DNA from 4 places in the Streptomyces sp. NPDC025638 genome. Region 3 is predicted to be linked to each of the others. Evidence: riboswitches for the same ligand, from Rfam matches in the RefSeq annotation. Region 3 holds a riboswitch; each other region holds the start of a gene.

Region 1 (4,179 bases), on a different contig from region 3:
CTCGCCGTCGCCGCGCGCCACCGCGTCCACGATGGCGCCGTGCTCCGTCCAGGACTCCACCGGGTTGGCGGGCGCCTCCACCGTGTACATCCAGGCGATCTTGTGCCGCAGCTGGGTCAGCATCGAGGTCAGGGCGTGACTGCCGGAGGCCTGCGCGAGCGTCTCGTGGAACCAGCCGCCCAGGGAGCGCAGATCCTCGTGGCTGCCCCGCCTGGCCCGCTCCTGGCCCAGCCTCACCAGGCCGCGCAGCACCTTGAGATGGGCCTCGGTGCGCCGCTGCGCGGCCCGGGAGGCGCCGAGCGGCTCCAGCAGCATGCGCATCTCCAGCAGGTCGGCGGCCTCCTGCTCGGTCGGTTCGGCGACGCACGCGCCCGCGTGCCGCCGCGTCACCACGAAGCCCTCGGCCTCCAGGGTGCGCAGTGCCTCGCGGACGGGGACGCGCGAGACGCCGTAGCGGCGCGCGAGGAGTTCCTCGGTGAGCCGGCCGCCGCGCTCGTAGACACCGGCGACGATGTCGTCCCTGATCGCCGTGCATACCGAGCTCGCCGGAATACGCATGACCGACCTCCGCTTTAATCCCCGTGAAACGTCGCCGATTGACGTGTGTTCCGTGACTCTATTGCAATCAACGGGAATTTCCGATGGCGTGCCGGAATCCATGGATATTTTTTGGACAGCGGGGCGGCCGAAACGGCGAAAGCCCCGGCTCGGGGAGCCGGGGCTTCGGGAAGCGGTGCGCCCTGCCGTCAGACGTTCACGCCGTGCTTGCGGAGGTAGGCGACGGGGTCGACGTCCGAGCCGTACTCCGGGGTCGTCCGGGCCTCGAAGTGGAGGTGCGGCCCGGTGACGTTGCCGGTCGCGCCGGAGAGGCCTATCTGCTGGCCGGGAAGGACCTTCTGGCCCACGGAGACGCCGATGGACGACAGATGGCCGTACTGGGTGTACATGCCGTCCGCCATCCGGATCACGATCTGGTTGCCGTACGACCCGCCCCAGCCGGTCGACACGACCGTGCCGGAGCCCACCGCGTGCACGGTGGTTCCGCTGGAGGCGTGGAAGTCGATGCCGGTGTGGGAGCCGGAGGACCACAGGGATCCGCCGGTCTTGTAGCCGGTGGAGACATACGAGTTCGCGATCGGCGCCACGAACGCGTTGAGCCGCTTGCGCTCGGCCTCGCGGGCGGCGCGCGCCTTGGCCTCGCGCTCCTTCTCCGCCAGGGCGACGGCCTTCTTGCGCGCGGCCTCCTCGGCCGCCTTCTGCTCGGCGGCCTGCTCCTGGGCCGCGGCCTGGGCATCGATCTGCTCGGCGACCGAGTCGCCCATGGTGATGACCGGCGTGAGACCGGTGTCCGCGGGGGCGGGCTCGGCGGCGAGGGCCGGAGAGGCCGCGAGGGTGCCGACGGCACCGGTGGTGGCGAGGGCCGCGACGCCCGCCGCGCGGGCGGTGGTGCGGTGCATCCGGCCGGGACGGCGGTGCTTCCCGGTGGCGCGGGTGAACGCCATGTAGTGGCTGGTCCTTTCCTTCCCTCTCGCCTACCGGGTTAGCTGACGGGTTCGGAGCAGGAAGGTCTCCTACGGACCCCCTCGCGGCACGCGCGGGTGTCCGATTCACCCCAGGGACTGCGTGGGTCCCCGGCTCCCCTGGCTCGCGCCGTACGGGGACTCGGCGATGACTGTCCGGTGCCGCGGGTGCGGCGCACTGCCCGACGAACAGCCTGGACGACGCTATGCGGGCGGTCTTTGGATCCCCAAACCGAAGCCGGATTTTGTAGCGCATCCCACAGGGCAGACAGGCAACCTCCGCCCCAATTCGGACATCTTGGAGAAACGTTCGTGGGTCCTGACGACCCGTCGGCCGACAGGACCCACGCGCGCGTGCCTCTACTCGGCCGAGACGACGGTGACTTCGCCGATGCCGAGAGCCTCGACCGGCTCCTTGATCTGGGCGGCGTCGCCCACCAGGACCGTCACCAGACGGTCCACCGGGAAGGCGTTGACCACCGCGGCGGTGGCCTCCACGGTGCCGGTGGCGGCGAGCTGCCGGTACAGCGTCGCCTGGTAGTCGTCCGGCAGATACTGCTCGACCTGGTCGGCCAGCGTGCTCGCCACGGCCGCCGCGGTCTCGTACTTCAGCGGCGCGACCCCCACGAGGTTCTGCACGGCGACGTCGCGCTCGGCGTCGGTGAGGCCCTCGCCGGCGAGCTTGCGCAGCACCGCCCACAGGTCCTGCAGCGCGGGACCGGTGTTCGGGGTGTCCACGGAGCCGCTGATGGCGAGCATCGAGGCACCCGCGCCGTCCGGGGCGGACCTGAGGACCTGCCCGAACGAGCGCACACCGTAGGTGTAGCCCTTCTCCTCGCGCAGGACGCGGTCCAGGCGGGAGGTGAGGGTGCCGCCGAGGCAGTACGTGCCGAGCACCTGGGCGGCCCACACGCGGTCGTGCCGGTCCGCGCCGACCCGCCCGATGAGCAGCTGCGTCTGGACGGCTCCGGGGCGGTCCACGATGACGACCCGGCCGGTGTCGTCGGCGGTCACCGGCGGCACGGGCCGCGGCTGCGCCGAGGAGCCGTTCCAGTCGCCCAGGGTCTCGCCGAGCAGCGCGTCCAGGTCGATGCCGGTGAGGTCGCCGACGACCACGGCGGTGGCCGTGGCGGGCCGCACGTGCCGGTCGTAGAAGCCGCGGACGGCCGCCGCGTCGATCTTCTCGACGGTCTCCTCGGTGCCCTGGCGCGGGCGCGACATGCGCGCGGTCGCCGGGAACAGCTCCTTCGAGAGCTCCTTGGCGGCACGGCGGGAGGGGTTCGCCAGCTCGTGCGGGATCTCGTCGAGGCGGTTGCGCACCAGCCGGTCCACCTCGCTCTCGTCGAACGCGGGTGCCCTGAGGGCGTCGGCGAGCAGGCCGAGCGCCTTGCCGAGGCGGGAGGCGGGGACCTCCAGGCTCAGCCGGACGCCCGGGTGGTCGGCGTGCGCGTCCAGGGTCGCGCCGCAGCGCTCCAGCTCGGCGGCGAACTCCTCGGCGGAGTGCTTGTCGGTGCCTTCGGAGAAGGCCCGCGCCATGATCGTGGCGACACCGTCGAAACCGGCCGGCTCGGCGTCCAGCGGCGCGTCCAGGAGCACCTCGACGGCGACGACCTGCTGGCCGGGGCGGTGGCAGCGCAGAACGGTCAGGCCGTTCTCCAGCGTGCCGCGCTCGGGGGCCGGGAAGGCCCACGGCTTCGCCTCGCCCGCACGGGGCTGGGGGTGGAACTCCATCGCGGCGAGCTCGGTCACTTGGCCGCCTCCTCGTCCTCGTTGTGGTCGGCGGTGGGCGCTTCCACGGTGGCTTCCGACTCCGGGTCCTCGGGGAAGTCCTCGTCCTGGGTGTGCTCCGCGGACTCGGCGGAGAGCGGCTCGTAGACGAGCACCGCGCGGTTGTCCGGGCGCAGGCGGGCCTTGGCCACCTCCTGGACCTCCTCCGGCGTCACCTCCAGGACGCGCTGGACGGCGGTCAGGGCGAGCTGCGGGTCACCGAACAGGACCGCGAACCGGCACAGTTCGTCGGCGCGGCCGGCGACCGTGCCGAGCCGGTCCAGCCACTCGCGCTCCAACTGGGCCTGGGCACGCTCCATTTCCTCGGGCGTGGGGCCCTCCTCCGCGAAGCGGGCGAGTTCCTCGTCGATGGCGGTCTCGATGACCGGCACCTCGACGTCGCCGGAGGTCTTCACGTCCAGCCAGCCCAGGGAGGGCGCCCCGGCCAGCCGCAGCAGGCCGAACCCGGCCGCGACGGCCGTACGGTCGCGGCGCACGAGCCGGTTGTACAGGCGGGACGACTCGCCGCCGCCCAGGACGGTGAGCGCCAGGTCGGCGGCGTCGGACGCGCGCGTGCCGTCCTGCGGGAGCCGGTAGGCGGCCATCAGGGCGCGTGCCGGGACCTCCTCCACGACGACCTCGCGCAGCTGCTCGCCGATGACCTCCGGCAGCGAGCCGTCGCGGGGCTCGGGCTTGCCGTCGTGGGAGGGGATCGAGCCGAAGTACTTCTCGATCCAGGCCAGGGTCTGCTGCGGGTCGATGTCGCCGACCACGGAGAGCACGGCGTTGTTGGGCGCGTAGTACGTCCGGAAGAACCGGCGCGCGTCCTCCAGCGTGGCCGCGTCCAGGTCGGCCATCGAGCCGATCGGCGTGTGGTGGTACGGGTGGCCCT
Region 2 (4,179 bases), on a different contig from region 3:
CCAGGGCCACGGCGGCGAGTTCCTGAAGGTTCTCGATGCGGGTTTCGTCCTGCGGGTCGGTGGAGGCCTGCAACTCGGCGAGATAGCCGGTGCGTTCGAGGATCGCCTCAAGGACCGTGGCCGGTCCCGCGCCGGACTCGACGATCGTACGGAGGTCCTCCATCAGCACGTTGAACCGCTTGACGGCGTTCGTCGAGCGCGCCGCCATGCCGTACGCCTCGTCGACCCGGCGCAGCGCCTGCGGGAAGCTGATCTTCTCGCGCTGGGCGAGGGCGTCGATCATCGCCTCGGCACGCTCGCCGATACCGCGCTTGGGGACGTTGAGGATCCGGCGCAGCGGCACGGAGTCCTCCGGGTTGGCCAGGACACGCAGGTAGGCCAGGACGTCCCTGACCTCCTTGCGCTCGTAGAAGCGGACGCCGCCGACGACCTTGTAGGGCAGGCCGACGCGGATGAAGACCTCTTCGAAGACACGGGACTGGGCGTTGGTGCGGTAGAAGACGGCGACGTCGCCCGCCTTCGCCTCGCCCGCGTCCGTGAGACGGTCTATCTCGTCGGCGACGAACTGCGCCTCGTCGTGCTCGGTGTCGGCGACATAGCCGGTGATCCGCGCGCCCGCGCCCGCATTGGTCCACAGGTTCTTGGGACGGCGGGACTCGTTGCGCTCGATGACCGCGTTGGCGGCGGAGAGGATCGTCTGGGTGGAGCGGTAGTTCTGCTCCAGGAGGATCGTCGTCGCGTTCGGGTAGTCCTCCTCGAACTGGAGGATGTTGCGGATCGTCGCGCCGCGGAAGGCGTAGATGGACTGGTCGGCGTCACCCACGACGCACAGCTCGGCGGGCTGGAGGTCGTACTCGCTCGGCGGTACGTCCACCGGGTGCCCGGCGGTGCCGACGAGCTCGCGCACGAGGGCGTACTGGGCGTGGTTGGTGTCCTGGTACTCGTCGACGAGGACGTGGCGGAAGCGGCGGCGGTAGTGCTCGGCAACGTCCGGGAAGGCGCGCAGCAGGTTGACCGTCGTCATGATCAGGTCGTCGAAGTCGAGGGCGTTCGCCTCGCGCAGCCGCGACTGGTACATGGCGTAGGCCTGGGCGAGGGTCTTCTCGAAGCCGTCAGTGGCTTGGGCGGCGAAGTCCTCCTCGTCGATCAGCTCGTTCTTCAGGTTCGAGATCTTGGCGCTGAAGGACTTCGGCGGGAAACGCTTGGGATCGAGCTCCAGGTCGCGGCAGACCAGGGCCATCAGGCGCTTGCTGTCAGCGGCGTCGTAGATCGAGAACGACGAGGTGAAGCCGAGCTTCTTGCTCTCGCGGCGCAGGATGCGCACACACGCGCTGTGGAAGGTCATCACCCACATCGCGTTCGCGCGCGGGCCGACGAGGTGCTCGACGCGCTCCTTCATCTCGCCCGCGGCCTTGTTGGTGAAGGTGATCGCGAGGATCTGCCCCGGGTGCACGTTCCGCTCGGCCAGCAGGTGGGCGATGCGGTGCGTGAGCACACGGGTCTTGCCGGAGCCGGCGCCGGCCACGATGAGCAGGGGGGAACCGGCGTGTACGACGGCCGCGCGCTGGTTCTCGTTCAGCCCCTCCAGTAGCGCCGCTGCGTCGATCACCGGGCGCGGGGCGCCGTCGCGGTAGTAGTCGTCCCGGTCCGGCGGCACGTCGAACTTCCCGCCGAACAGATCGTCCGGAACCGACTCCGGAGCGTGATCGTCCTCGGGTGGCGGCGGGGGCTCCTCCTCGCGCCCGTGAGGGGTCTGGAGGTCCGCCAGGAAGCTGTCGTCAAAGAGGCTGCTCATCGCTCTCCGAGTCTAGGGCGCCCCACCGACAAACGACCGCCGCCCCGGAAACAGGACCGGCCCCGCGCGCGGGGGATCTTCCCGATGCATGAGCCGGACAACTGTCTCACGCTCCGGAAGCATGCTGTCACACGGGCGGAATTCTGCATCAGGTCACAAAAATGTATCGGGCATATCGCCCATCAACCTTCACACGGGCCACACCAGTTGGCTACCGTCTCGGGCGGGCCGTACGACCCCCACCGGCGAACGTCGCCGGGCCGCGCGGCCTCCGCCGAGTCCGGTGTGCCCGCCACGGCAGCCGGAGCCGGGGACCCAACCGACCTTGGGGTGAATCGGCCCAACCTCCACCCGGAGAAAGGCCGTAGGGCAACCCTTCCGAACCACCCGCCCGAACCCGACAGCTAACTCGGTAGGCGGAACATGGAAGGAGTCGCCTCCCTTGGCGTCGCACCGCAAGTCGCGCCCCGCGAGTGCCCTGGTAACAGGCATACGCACCCCCGCCATCGCCACCGCCGCGCTCACCTCCGTGGCCCTGCTCTCCCAGACCGCCAACGCCACCCCCTCCGCCGACGGCAAGCCGAGCATCGAGGAAGTCGAGAAGAAGGTCGACGACCTCTACCGCCAGGCGGAGTCGGCGACCGAGAAGTACAACGCGGCCAAGGAGAAGTCCGGCCAGCAGCGCAAGAACGTCGACACCCTGCTGGACGACGTGGCGCGGCGCACGGACAAGCTCAACAAGGCGCGTGAGGAACTGGGTACGTTCGCCGCCGCCCAGTACCGCACCGGGGCCGCCGCGCCCGACACCGCCACCTTCCTGCTCTCGAACTCCCCGCAGGACTACTTCGACCAGACCCAGCTGATGGGCCGGATGACCTCGCGGCAGAAGGGCGCGGTCGACGACTACATCACACAGCAGTCGGCGACCATGAAGAAGCGACAGGAAGCCGCCAAGAGCCTCCAGACGCTGACCGAGTCGCAGAACGAGCTGAAGACGGCCAAGGCCACCGTCCAGAAGAAGCTCTCCTCGGCGCGCGAGCTGCTGTCCAAGCTGACGGCGCAGGAGAAGGCCCGGCTCGCCGCGATCGAGAAGCAGAAGCAGGAGGAGGCCGCGCGCCAGGCCGCGGAGCTCGCCAAGAAGCAGGCGGCCGCGGAGGCGGCGAAGAAGGCCGCCGCCGCGAGCTCCTCGAGCTCGTCCAGTTCTTCGGGCTCCTCGGGCTCCTCGGACTCGTCCACCTCGACGGGGTCGACCGGTTCGACGGGCTCGACCGGCTCGTCCTCGGACTCCACGTACGCCACCAAGGCGGAGAAGGCGATCGCCTTCGCCCGCGCCCAGATCGGCAAGCCGTACGTCTGGGGCGCCACCGGCCCCGACTCCTACGACTGCTCCGGCCTCACCTCGGCCGCCTGGCTGGCCGCGGGCGTCAGCCTTCCGCGCACCACCTACGACCAGGTCAACGCGGGCACCACGGTCTCGCTCACCAATGCCGAGCCCGGCGACCTGATCTTCTTCTACGACGACATCAGCCACGTCGGCATCTACATCGGCAACGGCATGATGATCCACGCCCCGAAGCCCGGCGCCTACGTCCGCGAGGAGTCGATCTACTACGGCGGCGCGTCGATCATCCACAGCGTGGTGCGGCCGGCGTGAGAGACCTCCGTGGGGCAGGGACGCGAGCGCCGCAGCCGTGGTGATGCGAGCGCCGCAGCGGTGGTGATGCGAGCGCCGCGGCCGTCGTGAACCGCAGGCGCACGCGCCCCTGTCCCGCACCCGCGCGTTTTTCCCCGCACGCGCGCGCGTGCCCCGCTCGCAAGGCGCGCACTGCTCCCTAGCATCGGGCCCATGCCCGCCTCCTCACCCCTTCGCGCCTGGTGGAAGCGGCACCCGCCGGCGGCCGGGGCCGCCGTGATGGCGACCGGCATCGTGTCGGTCGGGCTGCAGCTGGCGGGGTACGAGGCACTGTCCCTGATCGCCCTCGCGATGGCCTCGGTCGCCTGGCTGGCCTCGGCCGTGGACTTCACCGTGGGGCTGCTGTGGCAGCGCAGACGCTGGGTGGCCGAGGCGCGGACGCCGGGCGCGCTCAGCGCCGTCGCCGCGACCGCCGTGCTGGGCACCCGTTTCTCCGCACTGGGCCGCCACGGCCTGGCCGAGGTGCTGCTCGCGCTGTGCGCGGCGCTCTGGCCGGTGCTGATCCTCCTCGTCGTACGGCACTGGCACCGGCGCATGCCAGGCACGGTGTTCCTGTGCTGCGTGGCCACGCAGGGGCTCGCCGTGCTCGCCGCCACGCTCGCCGCGGCCGAGGCGACGGCATGGCTCGCCCACGCGGCGCTCATGCTGTTCTGGCTGGGCCTCGTGCTCTACGGGTTCGCCCTGGCCCGGT
Region 3 (4,179 bases):
TGTGCTCCGGCGCCTCGGAGAGGTTGGCCAGGATGGAGTAGTACAGGTGCGGCATGCCGGTGTCCTGCTGGAGCTGCCGGTCGATCGCGTCCTCCAGGAGCAGACTGCCGGCGATGTACGCGCGCCAGGCGCGCTGCTCCTCGGGGGTGAGCCAGCGGGTCGTCATACCGCCAGTGTAAGTTTGTTTCAAACTTGAACCAAGCCCGCACGTCAGTCGCAGTACATCAGACCTCGTCAGGGAGAGCGCGCCGATGCCGTACCCGTACGTCCTGTTGTCCGCAGCCGTCTCCCTCGACGGCTGTCTGGACGACACCGGCCCCGAGCGGCTGCTCCTGTCCAGCCCGGCCGACTTCGACCGGGTCGACGAGGTGCGGGCGTCGGTCGACGCGATCCTGGTCGGCGCCGGCACGATCCGCGCCGACAACCCGCGGCTCCTGGTCAACTCGCCCGAGCGGCGCGCCGCGCGCGTGGCCGCGGGCCGGCCCGAGTACCCCCTCAAGGTCACCGTCAGCGGCTCCGGCGAGCTGGACCCGGACGCGAAGTTCTGGCACACGGGCGGCGAGAAGGTCCTCTATACGACGGAGAAGGGCGCCGAGCGCGTCCGCGGACTGGGCCTCGCGGCCGATGTCGTCCCGCTCGGCCCCGACCTCGACTGGCCGGCGCTGCTCACGCACCTGTACGAGGAGCGCGGGGTGCGCCGGCTGATGGTCGAGGGCGGCGGCACCATCCACACCCAGTTGCTCCGCCAGGGCCTCGCCGACGAACTCCAGCTGGTCCTCGCCCCGCTCCTGGTGGGCGATCCGGCGGCGCCCCGGCTGTTCGGCCCCGGGGGCTACCAGGGCGGGCGGCTCCGGCTCGTGGAGACGCGTCGCATCGAGGACGTCGTACTGATGCGGTACGAGCCGACGGCACCCGGCACCGGGCGGTCGGTCGCCGCGGCGGACCGGCACTGGATGCGGATCGCCTGCGACCTCGCGGCGCTGTGCCCGCCCTCGGAGACCGCCTTCAGCGTGGGCGCGGTCGTGGTGGCCGCCGACGGCACCGAGCTGGCCCGGGGGCACTCGCGGGAGGGCGACGACCCCGTCGTGCACGCCGAGGAAGCGGCGCTGGCCAAGGTCGACCCGGCCGACCCGAGGCTGGCCGCCGCCACGGTCTACAGCAGCCTGGAGCCCTGCGCCCGCCGGGCGTCGCGGCCCGCTCCCTGTGCGCGGCTGATCCTGGACGCCGGGGTACGACGGGTGGTCGCGGCCTGGCGGGAGCCGGACACGTTCGTGCCGGGCGCCGACGGGACCGGGCTGCTGAGGGGCGAGGGCGTGGACGTCGTCCTGCTGCCCGAGTACGAGGACCTGGCCAAGGCGCCGAACCGCCATCTGTCGGCCCGCGGATAAACCCGTGCGCTTGCACCCCTGAGCATGGCGTATGCTTAAGGCACACCGACGCGGGGTGGAGCAGCTCGGTAGCTCGCTGGGCTCATAACCCAGAGGTCGCAGGTTCAAATCCTGTCCCCGCTACTCAAGGCTCAGGGCCGGAATCCAGTTCATGGATTCCGGCCCTGAGTGTTTTGGCGAAGACCAGGCGAATATCACGAAGAGTGATCGGACGAAAGCCCTCCGCATAACATCTGAGTCACCATCAAAAACGTTGTGACTCATGTACTGCGGTCAACTCGCCCGATTTCCACCGGTCGTGGCGTGTAAGTCCCGCCGTAAAAACGTTAATGATCAAGCAGAACGGCTTGGAATCTGACAGTCGGGTCTATTAACGTTCGATAACGCAGCGCGGTCGTCCCAGCCGTCACAAGAGTCGGCTCCGTGCGCACGCGCCGAATCTCGCAAGGGAACCGGGGAACCACCACCTTGGGGTGAATCACGCGGATGCCGCCGTGGAGGCACGGCCGGTATACGCGCGTAGGAGACCTTCCTGCTCCGAACCCGTCAGCTAACCCGGTAGGCGACGGAAGGAAAGGAGTACGCCCGCGTGGCGTCCAACCGGCCTGCCCCCACAGCCCCATTCGTGCCGAGCGAGCACACCGAGACCTTCGGCTACGGCAGCTACCGCACCGACGAGGGCCCGTGGGAGGAGTGGAACCCCACCGAGGAGTCCCTCAGCCCGGTACGCGGCCGGCATCGCGTCGCCAAGCAGCGCGGCGGCGGACTCGCCCGCAGCTCCACGGTCCTGGGCGTCGGCGTCATAGCCGCCGTCGGCGCGGGCGGCATGGCCAGCGCCAACACCGGAAAGCCGCCGGTGTCCATCTCCATGCCCGACCTGCCCTCCGTCGGCTCCCTGCTGGGCGACAGCACCCCGGACGACGCCCCCAAGGGCTCCGCGACCGCGCTCAGCAGCGTCGGCATGACCTCCGCCGACAGCGCCCAGGGTGCCTCCGACGCCGGTGAGGCGCTGCGCAACCGCATCATGGCCCAGGCCGAGAAGCAGCAGGGCCAGGTCGACACCAAGGCCGCCGCCGCTGCCGTGGCCGCTGCGGACAAGCAGGTCGCCGCCGCGGCCGCCAAGGCCGAGAAGGAGGCCGCCGCCAAGGCCGCCGCCGCCAAGGCGAGTGCGGAGGCCGCGGCCAAGAGGAAGGCCGAGGCCGCACGCCTGGCCGCGCTGGCCAAGCAGTACACGCTGCCGACCTCCTCGTACACGATCACCTCGACCTTCGGTCAGGCCGGCGCCATGTGGTCCTCCGGCTACCACACCGGCCTCGACTTCGCCGCGCCCACGGGCACGCTCATCAAGGCCATCCACAGCGGCACGATCACCGAGGCGGGCTGGGCCGGCTCCTACGGCTACCGCACGATCCTCACCCTCGACGACGGCACCGAGCTGTGGTTCTGCCACCAGTCCTCGATCAGCGTCTCCGCCGGGCAGAAGGTCAGCACCGGCGACGTCATCGGCCGCGTCGGCGCCACCGGCAACGTCACGGGCCCGCATCTGCACCTGGAGGTCCACCCGGGCGGCCAGGCCACCGGGATCGACCCGATGACCTGGCTGCGGGGCAAGGGCCTCAACCCCTGACCCACCCTGTCGACCGCCGGCGGTCCTGACGGCACCCCCCGACGTCAGGACCGCCGGTCAGGTGTTTGCGGGATCTTTGCGGGCGTATCCGGAATCTTTCGATCCGGTGTGACCGTTGTCATAGATCATGACTTCTCTTCGTAAGCTCGGCTCCTCCGACCTGGAGGTCTTCCCGCTCACCCTCGGCGGCAACGTCTTCGGCTGGACCGCCGACGAGACCTCCTCCTTCGCCGTCCTGGACGCCTACACGGCCGCCGGCGGCAATTTCGTCGACACCGCCGACTCCTACTCCGCGTGGATCGAGGGCCACCAGGGCGGCGAGTCCGAGACGATCATCGGCAAGTGGGTCAAGGCCCGCGGCAACCGGTCCGACGTGGTGATCGCGACCAAGGTCAGCCAGCACCCCGACTTCCCGGGCCTGACCGCCGCCAACATCAAGGCCGCCGCCGATGCCTCCCTGCGGCGCCTGGACACCGATTACATCGATCTCTACTACCCCCACTTCGACAAGCCGGAAGTGCCGGTCGAGGAGATCGTCGGCGCGCTGGACGAGCTGGTGAAGGCGGGCAAGGTGCGGCACATCGCCGCCTCCAACATCACCGCGGAACGCCTCCAGGCGTCCCTCGACTTCTCCGACCGCGAGGGCCTGGCCCGGTACGTGGCGCTCCAGCCCCACTACAACCTCGTGTCCCGCGACACCTACGAGGGTGCTTTGCAGGACGTCGTCATCCGCAACGGCCTCGCGGCCGTCCCCTACTTCTCCCTGGCCGCCGGTTTCCTCACGGGCAAGTACCGGCCCGGTACGACGGTGGACAGCGCGCGTGCCAAGGGCGCGGCCAAGCACCTCGACACCGAGCGCGGCCGACGGGTGCTGACCGCCCTGGACGAGATCGCCGCCGCCCACGAGGCCCCCGTCCCCACGGTGGCCCTCGCCTGGCTGGCGGCCCGGCCGACGGTGACGGCACCGATCGCCTCGGCACGCACGGTGGAACAGCTCCCGGCGCTGCTGGCGGTGGCCGAACTGCGGCTGTCGGAGAAGGAACTGGCGCGGCTGACGGAGGCGTCGGCGTAACGGCGTGCCACGCCTGTCCGCGGCGGCCTAAGGCCGATAGGGGTTGTACGCGGGATACGGCGCCGCCGGGTACCCGTACGGCACGGGCATTC
Region 4 (4,179 bases), on a different contig from region 3:
CTACCGCGTGAACATCGCGGCCATGGACTTCCTCGGCCATGAGCTGCGCACCCGGCTCGCGGTCAGCCGCGGCACCCCGAAGCTCGGCGCCGGCTTTGTCTCCTCGGTCCCCGGCCTCTACTTCACCGGCCTCCCGGCCGCCGGGTCCTACGGCCCGGTGATGCGCTTCGTCTGCGGCACCGAGTTCGCCTCCCCGCGGCTGGCCAAGCACCTGGCGGCGGCGCACGGCTGAACGCGGGGGCCGAGAGCAGGAGTTGACGGCAGGAGTTGACGGCAGGGCGGGCGGCTACCCCTCCTCGGCCGCCCGCTGCCACGCCAGGAACTCCTCGATCAGCTCCGGGGGGTTGGCCGCCTCGGTGGCCTCGATCTCCCACTCGGGGCAGTCCATGTCGAAGACGACGACGGGCAGCCGACGGCCGAAGAGCCGCTCGATCTCCCCGCTTTCGTGCAGATGGCGGGCGAGATCGATACAGGCGTCGGCGAAATGCAGGCCGAGCAGATCGCGCTTGGCCTCGATCTCGCCCGCCTCGTCGTCGTCCCGGTCTCCCTCGTCGTCGTCCCGGTCTTCGTCGAACCAGAGGCCGAGTTCCTTGACCTCCTCGACGTAGAGCGGTGCGCCGGCCGGGTCCTCGGGGACGTTGCCGAGCATCTCGAAGCCGTCCAGGAGCCAGCAGGCGTAGTGCCAGCGGGCCTCGCCGGGGTCCCCGTGGTGCTTCTCCAGCTCGTACTGGGTCTCGGTGTTGTAGCCGATGGCCACATAGGGGTGGCGCTCGTCGTAGTCGATGCGCCAGATGCGGAAGGAGAGGGCGTAGATCTCGGGCCTCAACTCCTCGGGGAAGCGCGCGAGAACGGCGGGCGCCGCCTTGCGCAGATACCTCCGGAAAACGTCCCGCTGGTCCGTCACCACATCCGCCCCCGTTTCCTCAGCTCCCTCGGCGCAGTGACAGCAACCTAACGCGCACCACTGACGACGGGCGGTGGCAGCATCTCCGCCCGGACCCCGTGGGGTTGAGAACAACGGCTGGGACGGGGGTGAGCCGCAGCGGCATGTTGTCCGTATTCTCTGATCATGGCCGCTCCCCCCGCGTATTCACTCGTCGCCACCGACCTGGACGGAACGCTGCTCCGCGGCGACGACACCCTCTCCGACCGCTCCCGCGCGGCCCTCGCGCGGACGGTGGAGGCCGGTGCGCAGCATCTCGTGGTGACGGGGCGCCCGGCGCCGAGAGTGCGGCCGCTGCTCGATGAACTCGGCAGCAGGGGGCTCGCGGTGTGCGGACAGGGCGCGCAGTTGTACGAGGCCGGCGCGGACCGACTGCTGTGGTCGGTCACCCTGGACCGGGAGTTGGCCGAGACCGCTCTCGGCAAGATCGAGGCCGAGGTGGGTCAGGTGTACGCGGCCGTCGACCAGGACGGGGTGGACGGGCTCACGCTCATCGAGCCGGGGTATCTGATGCCGCACCCGACCCTGCCCGCCGTACGGGTCCCGCGGCGCGACGATCTGTGGTGCGAACCCATCAGCAAGGTCCTGCTGCGCCATCACGCCCTGTCCGACGACGAGTTGGCGGCGACTGCCCGTGACGTCGTGGGTTCGCTGGCGACGGTCACCATGTCCGGGCCGGGGACCGTCGAGCTCCAGCCGTGCGGTATCACGAAGGCGACCGGTCTGGCGCTGGCCGCCGAACACCTGGGGGTGAGTGCCCGGCATGCCATCGCCTTCGGGGACATGCCCAACGACATCCCGATGTTCGACTGGGCCGCCCGCGGTGTGGCGATGGCCAACGCCCACCCCGAACTCAAGGCGGTGGCCGACGAGATCACCTTGTCGAACGAGGACGACGGCATCGCCGTCGTCCTCGAAAGACTCTTTGCCTAGCTCTCCCGTTGCGGGGAGATCCGTCAGCACGCGCCCCGTAGCGTCCGTCAGTACGCGCCGAAGACGTTGTCCATCGAGCCGTACCGCGCGGCCGCGTAGTTGCAGGCGGCGGTGATGTTCGCGACCGGGTCGTAGATGTCGAACGACGTTCCGACCACGTGGTACGCGTTGAACGTCGGGTCGATGACCTGGAGCAGGCCCTTGGACGGGATGCCCTTGGCCGCGTTGGAGTCCCACAGGTTGATGGCCCGCGGGTTGCCCGACGACTCACGCATGATGTTGCGGTAGATGCCGTTGTACGTGCCCGGAATGTGCCTTTCCTTCATGATGGCGAGGGACTCGCGGATCCAGCCGTCGAGGTTGTTCGGGTAGCCGGCCAGGGTCGTGTCGGCCGCGGCGGGCGTGGTGGCGGGGGCGGCCGAGGCCGTGGTCGCGCCGATGAGCGGGAGAGCGAGCACCGCGGCGCCGGTGCCGGCGACGGCGAGCTTGCGGACGAGGCGGGTGGTGCGGCGGGGCTGAGCGGCAGCGGCCATGGGGGATTTCCTCTCCGTCGCCTGCGAGGTGAGCTGTCGGGTTCGGACGGGGAGGTGCCCGGCCGTGCCGCCCTGAGGCTGCGCGACTTCACCCCGAGCCGTTCCGTGCGACATGTGTCGTCCGGTCCGGCGGCCTACCTGGGTCCCCCGCTCCTGCCTACGCGAATGAGTTCGTCGATGGGTTACGTCCGGCGGCGGCAGGATTCGGCGTCCGCCTGACTGGCCGGAAGCTATGCGAGAGCACATGTCGGGAACAAGTACCTGATTCACAGAACGCACCAATTGACCTTGGGTTGAGGCGTATGGGGTACTTGATCCTTTGCGGTTGCACAGCCTCAACTGGCCGACGGGAAAAGGGCAAACGGGTGTTTGGGTGGATGTGGCGCGACATGAGGTGGCGTGACCCAACTCACGGAATAACATTCAAGGCAAATCAGACATGCAGGTCACAGGGGGTTCGCGGGGGTCCGCGGGACGCGCTTCTCCCACGTCCGGTCGAAGACCACCTCGCCGCCCCCCCGTGCAGATGGCTTCGTCGAAGACCGGGAAGTGTTCCGTGTCACAGGTGATGCCCGCGCCGGGCGGGAACGCATGGCCGATGCCGCTCAGCTCGAAAGGCGTGTCCTCCGTGGCGCGCGGACGGGATTGAGCGCACCCCGGGCCGCCCCGGCATCCAGGTCTCCTCCGGCACCGCGAACTCGAAGCGGGCCGAACGGGCGTCCTCCTCCCGCCGGCCGGGCGGCAGGTCGGCGTCGTTCCCGATCGGGACGAGGCGGCCGTCGTCGACGCCGGTGTGCATCGGGGACCGCACGACAACGGGAGCGCCCTGGAGCCGGTGTGTGACGCCCGTCACGTGGGGTGAGGGTCAGTGCGGCTCGCCGACTCGGCGGGCCGGGGGGTGTCGTAGGCCGTGGCCGGGGGACGGGAGTCGAGGACGTACGCGCGCAGGAGCGGCCGGCCCAGGGGGTCCGCCGGGGCGGAGGCGCCGTCGGGCGGGGTGCCGTCCCTGGGTCAGTGGTCCCACCGGCGCAGGGTCTCCTGGAGGAAGCCGATTGCCGGGCCGGGCGGCCGGCCGCGGTCGCGCGGGGGTGTTCGACCGGACGGAGGACCGTGTCGTGGTACGGGTCGTGCCGGCCGCCTCCGGCCCCGTACACCCGTCCGCCGGCCGGCCCCTGCTGTTCCCGCGCCCGCGGGCGTCGACCCGGACGGAGGCGTGGCCGTGGCCCGCTTGTCAGGGTTCGTCCGTCAGGGGCCGCCATACGCGCGCGTGCAGCCGTGTCCCGTCGGGCTGGGGGATGCGGATGTCGTCGTGCGTGGTCTCGTAGGGGGAGGACGTACGGATGTTCATGGGTGGTACCCGTGGTGCCGGCGGACCGGGTACATGCGGGTATATAGGGACAAACAGTGTCACATCATGATGAGTAGATAAAAATCAATCCTTATCAACTGATTAAAAACATACCGGTCGTGATCCGATACCGCCTGGGCTGTAACGGTGGGCGCTATCGGTGATCGAAACCTGACCGGATACGCTGACTTGAGTGATGGCAGCGACCTATCGACAAACCGTGTAATCGCCAGCAGACACCAGCAGACAGGAGACCCCACGTGACCGTCGTCGGGCCGTTCGGGCTGAGCGTGCGGGACCAGGCTCTGGAAGCCGATGTCCAGGCCGGATTGGCGGCTGTCGAGGAAGGCTTGCTCGAAGCCACCAAGAGTGAGGTCCCGTTCATCACGGAGGCCGCCCAGCACCTGGTGAGGGCGGGCGGG

What was found. A riboswitch is a leader RNA that binds a small molecule or an ion and turns the genes downstream of it on or off. The one in region 3 is predicted to bind cyclic di-AMP.
Region 1: it holds a riboswitch for cyclic di-AMP, as region 3 does, so the genes downstream of both, ACZ4EG_RS04725 (M23 family metallopeptidase) here and ACZ4EG_RS17055 (M23 family metallopeptidase) in region 3, are expected to answer to the same signal.
Region 2: it holds a riboswitch for cyclic di-AMP, as region 3 does, so the genes downstream of both, ACZ4EG_RS29170 (C40 family peptidase) here and ACZ4EG_RS17055 (M23 family metallopeptidase) in region 3, are expected to answer to the same signal.
Region 4: it holds a riboswitch for cyclic di-AMP, as region 3 does, so the genes downstream of both, ACZ4EG_RS36415 (transglycosylase SLT domain-containing protein) here and ACZ4EG_RS17055 (M23 family metallopeptidase) in region 3, are expected to answer to the same signal.

Annotation. Positions count from the first base shown of each region.
Region 1 is NZ_JBVHLX010000002.1:122,535-126,713, reverse strand. It holds gene ACZ4EG_RS04730 (GntR family transcriptional regulator) at 1-558, opposite strand, end outside; gene ACZ4EG_RS04725 (M23 family metallopeptidase) at 747-1,502, opposite strand; cyclic di-AMP (ydaO/yuaA leader) riboswitch at 1,515-1,678, opposite strand; gene ACZ4EG_RS04720 (M16 family metallopeptidase) at 1,881-3,269, opposite strand; gene ACZ4EG_RS04715 (M16 family metallopeptidase) at 3,266-4,179, opposite strand, start outside.
Region 2 is NZ_JBVHLX010000012.1:162,246-166,424, forward strand. It holds gene pcrA (DNA helicase PcrA) at 1-1,795, opposite strand, end outside; cyclic di-AMP (ydaO/yuaA leader) riboswitch at 2,058-2,229, shown strand; gene ACZ4EG_RS29170 (C40 family peptidase) at 2,238-3,449, shown strand; gene ACZ4EG_RS29175 (tellurite resistance/C4-dicarboxylate transporter family protein) at 3,642-4,179, shown strand, end outside.
Region 3 is NZ_JBVHLX010000006.1:21,015-25,193, reverse strand. It holds gene ACZ4EG_RS17070 (MarR family winged helix-turn-helix transcriptional regulator) at 1-166, opposite strand, end outside; gene ACZ4EG_RS17065 (dihydrofolate reductase family protein) at 252-1,388, shown strand; tRNA gene ACZ4EG_RS17060 (tRNA-Met) at 1,438-1,511, shown strand; cyclic di-AMP (ydaO/yuaA leader) riboswitch at 1,811-1,968, shown strand; gene ACZ4EG_RS17055 (M23 family metallopeptidase) at 1,978-3,015, shown strand; gene ACZ4EG_RS17050 (aldo/keto reductase) at 3,143-4,087, shown strand; gene ACZ4EG_RS17045 (PrsW family intramembrane metalloprotease) at 4,115-4,179, opposite strand, start outside.
Region 4 is NZ_JBVHLX010000017.1:176,861-181,039, forward strand. It holds gene ACZ4EG_RS36400 (FAD-dependent oxidoreductase) at 1-232, shown strand, start outside; gene ACZ4EG_RS36405 (hypothetical protein) at 287-904, opposite strand; gene ACZ4EG_RS36410 (HAD family hydrolase) at 1,070-1,876, shown strand; gene ACZ4EG_RS36415 (transglycosylase SLT domain-containing protein) at 1,924-2,409, opposite strand; cyclic di-AMP (ydaO/yuaA leader) riboswitch at 2,413-2,596, opposite strand; partial or broken gene ACZ4EG_RS36420 (hypothetical protein) at 3,155-3,757, opposite strand; gene ACZ4EG_RS36425 (polyprenyl synthetase family protein) at 4,018-4,179, shown strand, end outside.